One region of the Streptomyces sp. NBC_01433 genome, then DNA from elsewhere that is predicted to be linked to it. Evidence: riboswitches for the same ligand, from Rfam matches in the RefSeq annotation. Region 1 holds a riboswitch; the other holds the start of a gene.
The links. Region 1 has a riboswitch for cyclic di-AMP ahead of OG413_RS09185 (M23 family metallopeptidase). Riboswitches for the same ligand answer to the same signal wherever they lie in the genome.
Positions count from the first base shown of each region.

Region 2: it holds a riboswitch for cyclic di-AMP, as region 1 does, so the genes downstream of both, OG413_RS32790 (LysM peptidoglycan-binding domain-containing M23 family metallopeptidase) here and OG413_RS09185 (M23 family metallopeptidase) in region 1, are expected to answer to the same signal.

Region 1 covers NZ_JAPEPM010000001.1:2,034,646-2,041,238, forward strand. The annotation lists gene OG413_RS09175 (PrsW family intramembrane metalloprotease) at 1-261, shown strand, start outside; gene OG413_RS09180 (aldo/keto reductase) at 290-1,243, opposite strand; gene OG413_RS09185 (M23 family metallopeptidase) at 1,514-2,545, opposite strand; cyclic di-AMP (ydaO/yuaA leader) riboswitch at 2,557-2,709, opposite strand; gene OG413_RS09190 (PP2C family protein-serine/threonine phosphatase) at 3,071-4,168, opposite strand; partial or broken gene OG413_RS46890 (MerR family transcriptional regulator) at 4,468-4,557, opposite strand; tRNA gene OG413_RS09195 (tRNA-Met) at 4,721-4,794, opposite strand; gene OG413_RS09200 (FAD-dependent monooxygenase) at 4,949-6,067, opposite strand; gene OG413_RS09205 (TetR/AcrR family transcriptional regulator C-terminal domain-containing protein) at 6,319-6,593, shown strand, end outside.
Region 2 covers NZ_JAPEPM010000002.1:1,179,361-1,185,953, forward strand. The annotation lists gene OG413_RS32775 (STM4012 family radical SAM protein) at 1-26, shown strand, start outside; gene OG413_RS32780 (STM4011 family radical SAM protein) at 35-964, shown strand; gene OG413_RS32785 (SGNH/GDSL hydrolase family protein) at 961-1,809, opposite strand; gene OG413_RS32790 (LysM peptidoglycan-binding domain-containing M23 family metallopeptidase) at 1,973-2,932, opposite strand; cyclic di-AMP (ydaO/yuaA leader) riboswitch at 2,938-3,095, opposite strand; gene OG413_RS32795 (alpha-galactosidase) at 3,391-5,487, opposite strand; gene OG413_RS32800 (tyrosine-protein phosphatase) at 5,700-6,512, shown strand; gene OG413_RS32805 (DUF6126 family protein) at 6,587-6,593, opposite strand, start outside.

The sequences.
Region 1 (6,593 bases):
CGCGCGCACCTCCGCCCCCCGGTCCCGCCGTACGGCGGGCGGTTCCCGCAGCGGCCCCCGTACGCGTACGGGGTACCGGGGACGCAGGCTTACCCCTACCCGTATCCGAACCCGGGCCCGGCCCCGCAGCCGCAGCCGTATCCGTACGGGCCGGTGCCGCAGCCGTTCCCGATGCCTCAACAGCGCGGGACGCAGCCGTACGGCCCGGCCCCGCATCCGCAGTACGGCGGCCACAACCCCTACCTGAGTCCCCCGCAGTAGCCCGGTTCCCGGCGCACGGCCGCGTGGATCAGGCGGATGCCTCGGTGAGCTCCGCGAGTTCCTGGTCCGTCAGGCGCAGCTCGGCGACCGCGACCAGTGCGGGCAGCTGCTCGACCGTACGGGCCGAGGCGATCGGCGCGACGACGGTCGGCCGGGAGGCCAGCCAGGCCAGGGCGACCGTGGCGATCTCGGCCTCGCGCTCCTGAGCGATCCGGTCCAGGGCGACCAGCACCTTGCGGCCCTGCTCCGACTCCAGGTGCTGGGCCGCCTTCTCGGCGCGCGCGCTGTCGACCGAGGTGCCCGGACGGTACTTGCCGGTGAGGAAGCCCGAGGCCAGCGCGAAGTACGGGACCGCGGCGAGCCCGGCGCGGGCGGCGGTGTCCTGGAGGGCGCCCTCATAGGTATCGCGGGAGACCAGGTTGTAGTGCGGCTGGAGGGCGACGTAGCGGGCCAGGCCCTCGCGCTCGGAGAAGTCCAGGGACGCCTGGAGCCGCTCCGCGCTGATGTTGGAGGCGGCGATCTCGCGCACCTTGCCGTCCTTCACCAGCTGGTCGAGTGCCGTGATGATCTCCTCGACCGGGACGGTCTCGTCGTCGAAGTGCGTGTAGTACAGGTCGATGTGGTCCGTGCCGAGCCGCCGCAGCGACTCCTCGGCGGCGGACTTGATGGTGCCGGCGGAGAGCCCCTTGTACGAGGGGTGGGCGCCGACCTTGGTGGCGACGACGATGTCGGACCGGTTGGCGCGCGAGGCGAGCCACTTGCCCAAGACGGTCTCGGACTCGCCGCCCTCGTTGCCCGGGACCCAGGAGGAGTAGGAGTCGGCGGTGTCGATGAAGTTGCCGCCCGCCGCGGTGTACGCGTCCAGGACGGCGAAGGACTGCGCCTCGTCCGCCGTCCAGCCGAAGACGTTGCCGCCGAGGGCGAGGGGGAAGACCTGAAGGACGGAGGAGCCGAGCGGGCGCAGAGAGGTCGCAGAAGTCATGGTCGGTTCAACGAGAGCGCCGATGAGGGGTATTCCGCGTCGGCGGGATTCACTGCACCGGAGCCTCCGCCCCGGAAGCCGCGCGCCGGAGCCTCTGTCCCGGAAGCCGCGGGCCGCCTACGCGGGCCTGTGCGCCCGGCGCCCGGAGCCTCCGCGCCGGAAGCCGCGCGCGTCGTTCTCCTGCGGACAGCAGACCGGCAGCCCTGACGTCGGGGGGTGTGCGTCAGGGCTGCCGGGGTTCGGGTGCGCCCGCGGGGCGGGCGCGGGGGCTCAGACCGTGAGCCCCTTGCTGCGCAGCCAGCTCATCGGGTCGATGCCCGAGCCGCCCGCGGTGTGGACCTCCAGGTGGAGGTGAGCACCGGTCACATTGCCGGTGGCACCGACGCGCCCGATGGTGTCGCCGGTGGAGACCTTCTGGCCGGCCGTGACATTCATCGTGGACTGGTGGCAGTACCAGATCTCCGTGCCGTCATCGAGTTCGAGGACGGTGCGGTAGCCGTACGAACCGGAATAGCCGGCCGACTTCACCGTGCCGCTGTGCACGGCCTTGACCGGAGTGCCGGTCGGCGCCGCGAAGTCGAGGCCGGTGTGGTGGCCCGAGGACCACATCGGGCCGGACTGGCCGTAGGTCGAGGTGATGCTGTACGAGGAGGTCGGCAGCGCGTAGCTGGCGGCGAGCTTGGCGAGGCGCTCGGCCTCCTTCTTCTTCTTCGCCGCCTCTTCCGCCTTCTTCTTGTCGGCGGCGATCTTGGCCTCGGCCTCGTCCTGCTGCTTCTTGGCGTCGGCTGCGGCCTTCTCGGCTGCCGCCTTCTCCTCCGCGGCCTTGGCCTCGGCGTCGGCGTTGGCCTGCTGCTGCTCGGCCTGCTGGAGGATGCGGGCGCGGAGCGCCTCACCGGCGTCGGTCGTGCCCTGCTCGGCCTCGGCGCTGGTGATGCCCGCGGAGGTGAGCGGGGCTGCCGAGACCGGTGTCTTGTCCGCGTCGTCGGACATGAAAGCACCGACGCCGGGAAGGGACTTGGCATCGGGGAGGTTGTCCGCGAGGGAGTCGGGAAGGGAGATGGAGACCGGCGGCTTGCTCTGCGCGGTGGCCATGCCGCCCGCGCCGACGGCCGCGATGACACCGACGCCGAGGACGGTGGAGCTACGGGCGAGTCCCCGCTGCTTGGCTACGCGGTGCCTGCCGCGTACGGGCCGGATGGACTCCTCGGTGGGATTCCATTCCTCCCAGGTCCTGTCCGCGTCACCGAAGTTGTCGGTGACGAAGGGTGACGGGGCCTCGGGGGCAGGCTTGTTGGACGCCACGTGGGCGCACTCCTTTCCTTCCTTCTCGCCTACCGGGTTAGCTGACGGGTTCGGAGCAGGAAGGTCTCCTACGGGCTCCTCTGCCTCTCACGAGACACAGGTGTCCGATTCACCCCATGTAGGTGGTTCCCCGGTTCCCTTGCGGGATTCGGCGCTCGCGCACGGTGCCGCCTCTTGCGACGACTGGGACGACCGCGCTGCGTTATCGAACGTTAATAGACTGATGGGCCCTATTCCAAGCTCTTCCCACTGATCGTTCATGACTTTGGCCTGGACTTAACGGGTACAAAGGGTTGGAATCGGGCGAGTTGAATCGAGTCCGACCATTACCCAGTTTCTGACGTTGCGTCAAATGTTATGCGGAGCGGCGTTCTTCAGTTACGTACGGTGGCATCGCTCATGGTCGCCCTCCCGGGGCGGCTCCCGGGCCGACCCCCGTACCGACTCCCGTGCCGTGCGCCCGGACGTCCTGTTCACGCGCCGCCCGGCCGCACGCGCCACCCCCGCTCATGCGGCCGCCCCGGCTCATCTGCTGCCCCGGCCCACGATCTTCACCGTCGTCCGGCGTTCGGGCTGTCCCTCGGCCGGCCGCGCCACCGCGAGGAGTGCCATGTCGTCAGTGGACCGGCCACCGGTGTGCAGCCGCACGTCGTCGGTGAGCGCGGAGAGCAGTTCCTCGGGACCCGGGAAGATCCGGCCACGCAACCGCGCCGCCGGGTCGTAGAAGGCCCCGGACGGGTCCCGCGCCTCGGAGAGGCCGTCCGTGAACACCAGCAGCGTCGCCCCGGCGGGCAGCGCCCACTCATCGGCCCGGTCCGGCCACACCCCCAGGTTCATGCCGAGCGGCAGCGCGGGCACGGCCGGTGCCAGCACCTCCACCGCCCCGTCCACGTGGAGCAGGATCGGCTCGGGGTGCCCGCGGTTGACGATGCGCAGGGTCGTCGAACCGGGCGGGATCTCGGCGAGCACGGCCGTGATGAACCCCTCCATCGCGTCCAGCCCGCCGCGCCGCGTCCCCTCCCGCGCCAGCGCCCGTTCCAGCCGCTGCGCGACCCCCTCCAGCGAACGCTCCTGCTCGGCGGCCTCCCGGAACGCCCCGATGATCACCGCCACCGCCTCGACGGCGTCCAGCCCCTTGCCCCGTACGTCGCCGACCACCAGACGTACCCCGTACGGGGTGTCCGCGACGGCGAACAGGTCGCCGCCGACGAACTCGTCCGCCTGCGCCGCCTCGTACCGCGCGGCGACCTGCAGCCCGCCGATGCGGTCGTCCGGGGTCGGCAGCACGGCCCGCATGGCCGTCGCCGCGATGACCCGCGCCGAGGCCAGCTGCTCGTTGCCGCGCCGCACGACGCCATTGATGACCAGGGCGAGGACCGAGGCGGTGAGTACGGTGGCCAGCTCGGTGACCGGGACGGCCCGGGTCAGCGTCCCGGCGTACGCGTGCAGCGCGACGACCGCCAGGACCGCCGCCACTCCGGTACGGACGGTGCTGGCCAGGGAGAAGAACGGGGCGGCCATCAGCGGTGCCGCCACGAACAGCGGTACGGCGGTGAAGGTGGGCGGGGTCCCGACGTCGAAGAGCAGCCCGCCGCCGATCATCAGGGCGGGCAGCGCACGCACGAACCGCCGGGCGGCACGGCCTCCGGGGCGCCCCCCGCGGCCACGCGCCGGGAAACCGAAAGCGGAACCCCCCAGGCCGCGCGCCGGGAGACCCGGAACTCTTCGGCTCCAGGCACGGGGCAGCCCGACAGGTCCCCCACGCCGCCTGTCCCGCTTCCCCACGTGTGCACTCCTGCCCGGTCCGCCCACGGCTGCGGACGGTACCGCGCCCCGTCCAGGCTTGCCGGAGCCGCGCCGTGCGGCGACTCCTCATCGGCCAAAGGGGGGAGCGGGCGGGAGGCCCGGCCTTCCGGAGGCCAGTCGGAGAGCCGGTGTTCCGCGTAGATCGTCAGTGCGTCCCGCACGAAGGCGGCGGTGCCGTCTCCGTGCCGATCGTAGTTCTTCGCGAAGCTGCCCGCAGGGCCCCGGCCGTGTCCCGCCGCCCGTCCAGTGGTCGCGGTAGCCATTGCTCCCGCGCGACCCGGCCCGGCTCGACGCGCGCCCACGGCGTACAGGGGCCCGGAAACGACTCAGTCCCGGAACGCTGTGTGCGTTCCGGGCCTGGTCCTTCAGTAGCGGGGACAGGATTTGAACCTGCGACCTCTGGGTTATGAGCCCAGCGAGCTACCGAGCTGCTCCACCCCGCGTCGTTAAACCCAACTCTACGGCATGCTGGACGCACTCTTGACCACATGCCCGACCCCCGCCGCCGGGCGGCCGGCTCCCACCCCCGCAAAGGCCCCCGAAAGGCCACTCGAAGGCCCCTCGACGGCCACTCGAAGGCCCGGATGAAGCGTGGCGTCAGGCGTCCAACGTGATGGCGTTCTTGGCCCGGTCGACCGCCTCCCAGGACGCGGGACCGGCCTCGCCGCCGCCGTTCCCCGTCACCAGAGCCTGATTGGCCGCGACGAACGGACGCATCCGCTCCGCGTACCGGGCGAACGCGGCGGCATGGTCGTCACCGGCCCGCGCCAATTCGTCCGCCAGCACCTGCGCACCCACCAGAGCGAGGCTGGTCCCCTGCCCGGAGAGCACGGACGCGCAGTACCCCGCGTCGCCCAGCAGCACCGCCCTCCCCCGCGACCAACTGTCCATGCGCACCTGGGCCACCGCGTCGGCGTAGAAGTCGGGCGCGTCCCACAGCGCTTTGAGCAGGCGGGCGTTCTCCCAGCGCAGGGGCGCCATCCGCTCGGCGACCAGCGCCCGGTACCGCTCCTGGGCGCGGGCGCCGGGTCCGAGCGGCCCGCCCTCGAAGCCGAACGTGACCCGCAGTTCGGTGTTGTCGCGCACCGGGTAGATGCCGTAACCGGCCGGGCCCTCCCGGTGCCACACCTGCCAGTTGTCGAGGTCCAGGAAGTTCTCCACGCTGAAGATGGCGATGTGCATGTCCAGGTGACGGACGAACTCCTCCTCAGCGCCGAAGACCAGCCGCCGCACCCCCGAGTGCAGACCGTCGGCGCCCACCACCAGGTCGAAGGCGCGCGGAGCACCGCGCTCGAAGGTGACGCGCACGCCGTCCCCGCCCTCCTCCAGAGCGGTGACGCGATCCCCGTAGAGGAACTCCGCCCCGCCGCCGAGGCGTTCGTGCAGCATCGGCACGAAGTCGTCGCGGAGCACCTCGATGTCGCCGCTGTCGAACCGGCCGCTGCTGAAGGCGGCCTCGGTGGAGCGGTGGATCTCGTTGCCGTCCCGGTCGAGGACGGACATGCCCCGCATCCGGGTACGGGCGCTTCGCGCCTGCTCCAGCAGCCCCAGTCGCTCGACGACGCCGAGCGCGACGCCTCGGATGTCGATGGCCTGCCCGCCCCGGCGCGGGGCGGGGGCGCGCTCCACGACAGTGACGGCGAAACCCCGGTCGCGCAGCAGACACGCCAGCGCCGAGCCGCCGACACCGCTGCCGGATATGAGCACTGTCCTCATGGCGAAACCCCTTCGATTCCTTCGGGCGGCATGAGCGGCCGAAGCTGTTCAAACTCGCCCAGTACGGTGTACGCATGCCGAATGTACGACGTACGCGCACGCCCGCCAAGTGCACTTTTCCCGTATCTGAACTAGGACAGAGCACGCTTTCCCGGCCGCACCCCTGCTAGCCTCTGCACTAGTACAGCTTCAGAAGAAAAAGAAATCCGAGGAGAAATTCCGAGGAGGAAGAGAAAGAAGAAGGAGCGGGCATGACCCCGGACCCCGAACCTCCCTACCGGCGCATCGCCGACGAGATCCGCCGCCGCATCACGTCCGGCGGGCTGGCCCCCGGCGACCGGGTGCCCTCGACCCGGCAGATCGTCAAGGACTGGGGGGTCGCCCTGGCCACCGCGACCAAGGCTCTCACCACGCTACGCCTGGAGGGGTACGTGGAGACCCGCCCCCGGATCGGCACGGTGGTCGCCACGCGCACGCCGGCCCCCGCACCGAAGCCGTCCCGTCACGCCGCGCCCCCCTCCGCCTC
Region 2 (6,593 bases), on a different contig from region 1:
CGATGGCCTCGTACGAACGGAAGTGAGCACCGCCATGGACCTGACGATTCTCTACCGGGGCCCGCTGGCCTCGTGCGACTACGACTGTCCGTACTGCCCGTTCGCCAAGCGGCGCGACAGCCGGGAGCAGCTGACGGCGGACCGGGCGGCGCTGGAGCGGTTCACCGCGTGGGCGGCGGAGCAGACCGGCGACCGGCTGTCCGTGCTGTTCACGCCGTGGGGCGAGGGGCTGGTGCGGTCCTGGTACCGGCGCGCGCTGGTCGAGCTGTCGCTGCTTCCGCAGGTCGGCCGGGTGGCCATCCAGACCAATCTGAGCGGCCGTACCGACTGGCTGGACGGGGCCGATACGGACCGGGTCGCGCTGTGGTGCACGTACCACCCGGGGCAGACGCCGTACGAGCGTTTCCTCGGCAAGTGCCGGGAGCTGACCGGGCGCGGGGTTCGCTACAGCGTGGGGGTGGTCGGCTTCGACGATCATCTCGACGAGGCGCGGCGGTTGCGGGCCGCGCTGCCCGACGAGGTCTATCTCTGGGTCAACGCCGCAGAGGGGCACACCTACACGGACGAGGAGGCGGACCGCTGGACGGCGCTGGACCCGCTGTTCCCGTACAGCAGGCATCCGCACCGCTCGGCCGGGCTGCCCTGCCGGACAGGTGAGTCGGTCATCTCGGTGGACGGCGACGGCACGGTGCGGCGGTGTCACTTCGTCCGCGCGGAGCTGGGCAATCTGTACGACGGCAGTTACCGGCGGGCGCTGGGTCCGCGGGCCTGCCCGCTGAGCGTGTGCGACTGCCACATCGGCTATGTGCATCTGGAGACGCTGCCGCTGTACGACGTGTTCGCGGGCGGTGTGCTGGAGCGGATACCGGCTCCGGGCAGCGGGATCACGCCGCCGGACGGGCTCGTGGTGCCGAGCCCGTCCCGGCGTGCACTTCCCCTGACGGTCCTGCGGGATGCCCCTTAGCGGGGAAGCAGGTCCGGTCGGAGGGGAAGCAGGTCCGGGCGCTTCGCCTCTGCGTGGTCGCCGGAGGACTCGCCGCGCAGCCTTCGGCCGATCCATGGGACCAGGTAGTCGCGCGCCCAGTGGATGTCGTCGCGCCGTTCCTCGAAGGTGCCGCGCTGGGCGCGCGGCGGCCACGCCTGGTCCGGATCGGCCGGTACGTCGACGCCGAGGACCTGTGCCGCGCGCAGCGCGACCCGGGTGTGTCCCTCGGGCGACAGATGCAGCCGGTCATCGTCCCAGGCACGCCTGTCCTGCACCGAGCGCAGGGACCACAGGTCCAGGACGGGGCAGTGGTAGCGGTCCGCGATGGCCCGCAGATGAATGTTGTACGTCGCGATCTTGCCGCGCATGTGCCGCAGTACCGGCACGCCCCGGGTGTCGAATCCGGTGGTGACCATGACAGTGCCGACCGCGTCGCTCAGATCGGCGACCGCGCGCTCGAAGCGCTCGGCCAGATCGTCGGGGTCGGTACCCGGCCTGATGATGTCGTTGCCGCCCGCGCAGAAGCTGACCATGTCCGGGGCCAGTTCCTTGGCACGGGGTACCTGCTCCTCGACTATCTGGTCGAGAAGGCGTCCGCGTACGGCGAGATTGGCGTACCGGAAATTCCCGTGCGGGGAATCCTCCGGGATCGTCGCTGCGTCGGGGACCGGGAGCTGGTCCGCCAGCAGCACGGCGAAGCGGTCCGCCCAGCCGACAAAGGTCCCGTCGGGGCCGGGGTCTCCGACGCCTTCGGTGAAGCTGTCGCCAATCGCCGCGTACGACCCGATGATGCCTGGTTGATTGATTCTCGAATCGTCTGCCACAAGCGCATATCCTGCACCTTCGAATGTGACCTACGCGACCGTATTACGGGGTTGACGGGTGGTGAGATAGACCACCCGGTCAGTTTTTGGTAAAGCCGGAATAAGTGCGGGGGCGGTGCGCTCGTGCGCACCGCCCCCGCGAGAACCGCTCGCTACCGCTCCATCAGATGGAGACGCCGTGCTGGCGCAGGTAGGAGATCGGGTCGACGTCCGAGCCGTAGCTCGGGCCGGTGCGGACCTCGAAGTGCAGGTGCGGGCCGGTCGAGTTGCCGGTGGAACCGGAGAGGCCGATCTGCTGGCCGCCGGTGACGGTCTCGCCCACGGAGACGTTGAGCGAGGACTGGTGGGCGTACTGGGAGTACATGCCGTCGGCGTGCTTGATGACGACCTCGTTGCCGTACGAACCGCTCCAGCCGGCCGAGACCACGGTGCCCGGACCGATGGCGCGGACGACGGTGCCCGAGGCGGCCTGGAAGTCCGAGCCGGTGTGGTAGCCGCTGGACCAGCTGGCGCCGGAGGCCCGGTACTGGGTGGTGACGTTGGCGTTGGCCACCGGGGTCGTCCAGCCGGAGCTGTCGCCCTGGGAGGCGCTGGTGTTCGTGGAGGTGGTGGACTTGCCGGCCGCGGCGGACGAGTCCGGGGAGGACGTGGTCTTCGGGGCGGGCTTCGCCTTCGGGGCAGCCGGGGCGGCCTTCTTCGGCTCGGCCTTCGAGGGGGCCGGCGCGGACTGCGCGGCGTCCGAGGCGGCGGCGGAGCCGGACGCCTTGGCGCCGAGGGTCAGCTTCATGCCGGGGAAGATCAGGCTCGGGTTCTCGCCGACGACATCGCGGTTGTCCTGGTACAGCTTCTGCCAGCCGCCCTTGAGCTTCTGCTCGGCCGCGATCTTCGACAGGTAGTCGCCGGGGACCACGGAGTAGGTCTTCGGCGCGGTCTTCGCCGCAGCGGCACCGGGGGCGGTGTGCGCGGCGGCGACCGAGGCGGCGGGCGCGGCCTTCTCCGCGGCGTGCGCTCCGGTGGCACCGATCAGCGGGAGGGCGAGGACGGCGCCGCCGGTCCCTGCGGCGAGGACACCGCGGGCGATCGGGCCGGTCTTCGTACGACGGTGCTTACCCTGTGCGGGCATGGGGGCATTCCTCTCCGGCGCCTACGAGGTGAGCTGTCGGGTTCGGGCTGGAGATGCCCGGTCGCTGGCTGCGACTTCACCCCGAGCCGGTCCGGATCTCTCCGGGCCGGCGGCTTACCTGGGTCCCCCGCTCCTGCCACGCGTATGTGGGTGGGTGTGAATTCCGGGCGGCGGCAGGATTAGGCGGTCCGTCCGGATTGACGGTGACCGTAAACGAGTCAGGACGACAGGAACAAGCCATCGGTTGCGTACCGGAATCCTCGATTCAATTTCGGTTCGGATTTCCGGTGACACTCCGTGGATTACGGATCTTGGCTTTCCGCGCGGCGCCCGGATTACCTCCGGGCGCCGCCACCACACACCGTCACGGATATGATCCCGCTCACCAGCGGGTCACCATCTCCCCCACAAGCGGTGCATGCTCCACCAAATGCACCAATACGGACATGACATGGCCATCACCTCTGACGCAACCTCAGCACCCGCGCGTCGAGATCTCCCGTCAGCCCCGTGTGCAGCCCCTGGTGCAGGAGCACCGATCCCTCGTACACCGTCCCGGTGTCCTGGCAGACGTACGCCGCCGAGGGGACCAGACCGCGCAGCCGCAGAGCCGGGGGCCGCTGCCCGTACCGCTGCGCTTCGAGCCACATCAGCACCACGGTCTCCTCGCCCCGCACGTACTGCACCGCGCTCAGCCCGCCGCGCGGAGCCGCGAGCCGGTGGAGGGCGCCGTGCTGCACGACCGGGCGGATCTCCTTGTACAGGGACACCCAGTCCCGCGCCTCGGCCAGCTCCCGTTCGCTCCACTCGGTGAGGTCCCCGCCGACCCCGAGCACCCCGGCCATCGCGCTGACGAAGCGGAAGCGCAGCGAACTCGCCCGCCCGTTCAGCTGCACGTTCGGGCTGTCGGTGACCCAGGCGGCCATCACCCGCGCCGGGTGGATCTGCCCGAAGCCCTCCTGGATGGCGAGCCGGTCCAGCGGGTCGGTGTTGTCGGAGGTCCACACCTGATCGGTACGGGCGAGCACCCCGAGGTCGACCCGGCCCCCACCGCCCGAGCAGGACTCGAAGGCCACACCCGGGTGCGCGGCACGCAACCGGTCCAGCAGCGCGTAGAACGCGTCCACATGCTCGATCCAGAGCTTCTGCGGATATTCCTCGCCCGGCCAGCCCGCATCGGTGAAGCAGCGGTTGAAGTCCCACTTCACATAGTCGATCGGCGCACTGGAGAGCAGGGTGTCGAGCCGCTCCCACAGGTATTCCCGCACGTCCCGCCGGGCCAGGTTGAGCACCAGCTGATGACGGAACTCCGTCCGCGTCCGCCCGGGGACGTGCTGGACCCAGTCGGGGTGGGCCCGATAGAGATCGCTGTCGGGGTTGACCATCTCCGGCTCGACCCAGATGCCGAACCGCATGCCCAGCCCGCGCACCTCTTCGGCGAGCGGCTTCAGCCCGCCGGGGAAGCGCTCGGGGTTCGGCGTCCAGTCGCCGAGTCCGGCCCGGTCGCTGGTGCGCCGCCCGAACCAGGCGTCGTCCACCACGAACAGCTCGACACCCATCTCCGCGGCCCGCACCGCGAGCGCCCGCTGCTGCTCCTCGGCGATGTCGAACCCGGTCGCCTCCCAGGAGTTGTAGAGCACCGGGCGCAGCGCCTCGGCGTCCGGAATCACATGGGCCAGCTGCCAGGCGTGCCAGGCGCGGCTCGCCCCGCCGAATCCGTCCGGGCTCCACAGCCCGGCGAAGACGGGTGTGGTGTACGACGCCCCCGGCGCGAGCCGCAGCAGCCCGGACTCGTCGTAGCCCGCGCCGCCGGTGATCTGCACGATGCCGTCGGGCAGCTGGTGCACGGCGATCCGCCAGGACCCGGACCAGCCCAGCGCGCAGCCGTACACCTCGCCGTGCTCCTCGGTCGCCGCGGCGTCCGCGTCGAGCGCCACCCAGGGCAGGTGCTGGTGTCCGGTGTGGCCCCGGCGGCTGGAGAGGATCTTCTCGCCGTACGTCAGTTCCGACCGCACCAGCCGGGACTCGGCCGCCCAGCTGCCGTGGAGCTGGCTCAGCCGCCAGCCCGCACGGGCCGGCAGCGTCCAGGTCGCCGCGTCGGCGCGCAGCAGCTCCAGGGGCGGGCCGTCCGGCCCGGCGTGGGTGACGGTGGCCCAGCGCTCGATGACATCGGAGTCCCCGCGCATCCGGTAGTGCAGGGTCAGCGCGAGCCGGTGGAGAGCGTCGGTGAAGCCGAGCCGCAGTTCGTCGCCCCGCGTCTCGGCCTCCGCGAACGCCCACTGCGTTCCCCGGACCTCTGCGGTCCGTACGGAGAGGGCCGGGCGGACGAATCGGGGGCCGCCCTCGACCGGGTACTCCTCACGGCCGTCGAGCGGGGATTCGAAGCCCGGACCGGGCGGGAAGGGCACGGCGGCCAGCGCCTCGGCCGCGGACATCGTGAGGCGCGGCCCCCAGTGGAGATGAACCAGTTCATCGCGGTCGGTGAGGTGGAGCGCATAGCTGCCGGTCGCACCGTCGAGCACCCAGGTCCGGCCCGTGACACCAGTCTCGATCATCATTCCCCCACATTCGAACAGTTTCGCGCATCATCAACCATCCCCGCAGTGAGGGGCAATGCCCTCGCGGCATGACTGGCCGAAACGTGCGGACGGTCGCGCGGCAGAGCGTCACGCGGTCGAGATGATTGCCCGAGGAACCGATGTCGTATCGTCACAAGAGTGCCCTCATCGGCGAGCAGCGCCGACGCCAGACACCCCAGGAGCCACCCGTGACGCAGCAGGTGCCGCAGGTCCCGCCGACAGAAGCCGAGCTGACCGGAGTGCGCAATTTCCGGGACGTGGGCGGGCTCCCGACGACGGACGGGCGCCGTGTGGCGTTCGGGCGGCTCTACCGCAGCGGTCACCTGGCACACGCCACGGAGCAGGACACGGCGATCCTCGGCGGGCTCGGTCTGCACACCGTCTTCGACTTCCGTAGCGCCGCCGACCGGAAGCTCGACGGCCATGACGTGGACCTGGCCGGGGTGCGCAATGTCAATATCCCGCTCTCGGACCCCGCCGACGGCGCGGAGTTCTGGCGGCTGGTCCGCGACGGCGACGTCGAGCAGCTGCGCTCGATCCTCTCCGGCACCAAGGGTGCGGACCGCATGATCACCTCGTACCGGTCGATCATCAGGGACCGCACCGCCGAGCACAGCCGGGTGCTGCACGCCCTGGCCGAGGACAGCGTCCCCGCCCTGATGCACTGTGCCGCGGGCAAGGACCGCGCCGGTCTCTCGATCGCCGTGTCCCTGCTCGCCGTCGGCGTGGAGCGCGACGCCATCGAGGCCGACTACCTCAAGTCCAACGACGCGCACCGCCGGTACCGGGTGCGGCGCACCGACATGTCGGAGACGGGGATGTCCCAGGAGGTGCTGGAGCTCCTGAACCCGCTGTTCGGCGCGCACGCCGAGTACCTCGCCGCGGCCTTCACCGCCATCGAGGAGACCTGGGGAACCACGGACCGCTACCTCACCGAGGGCCTGAAGATCACCCCGGAGACCCGGGAGCGGCTGCGCGGGCGCCTGCTGGAGCCGGCGTAGGCGCGCCCGTCGCCCCGGCGCGGATCGCACCGGGCGGCGGATCGCCCCAGGCCCTCGCCCGGCGGTCGGGACTACTACTTG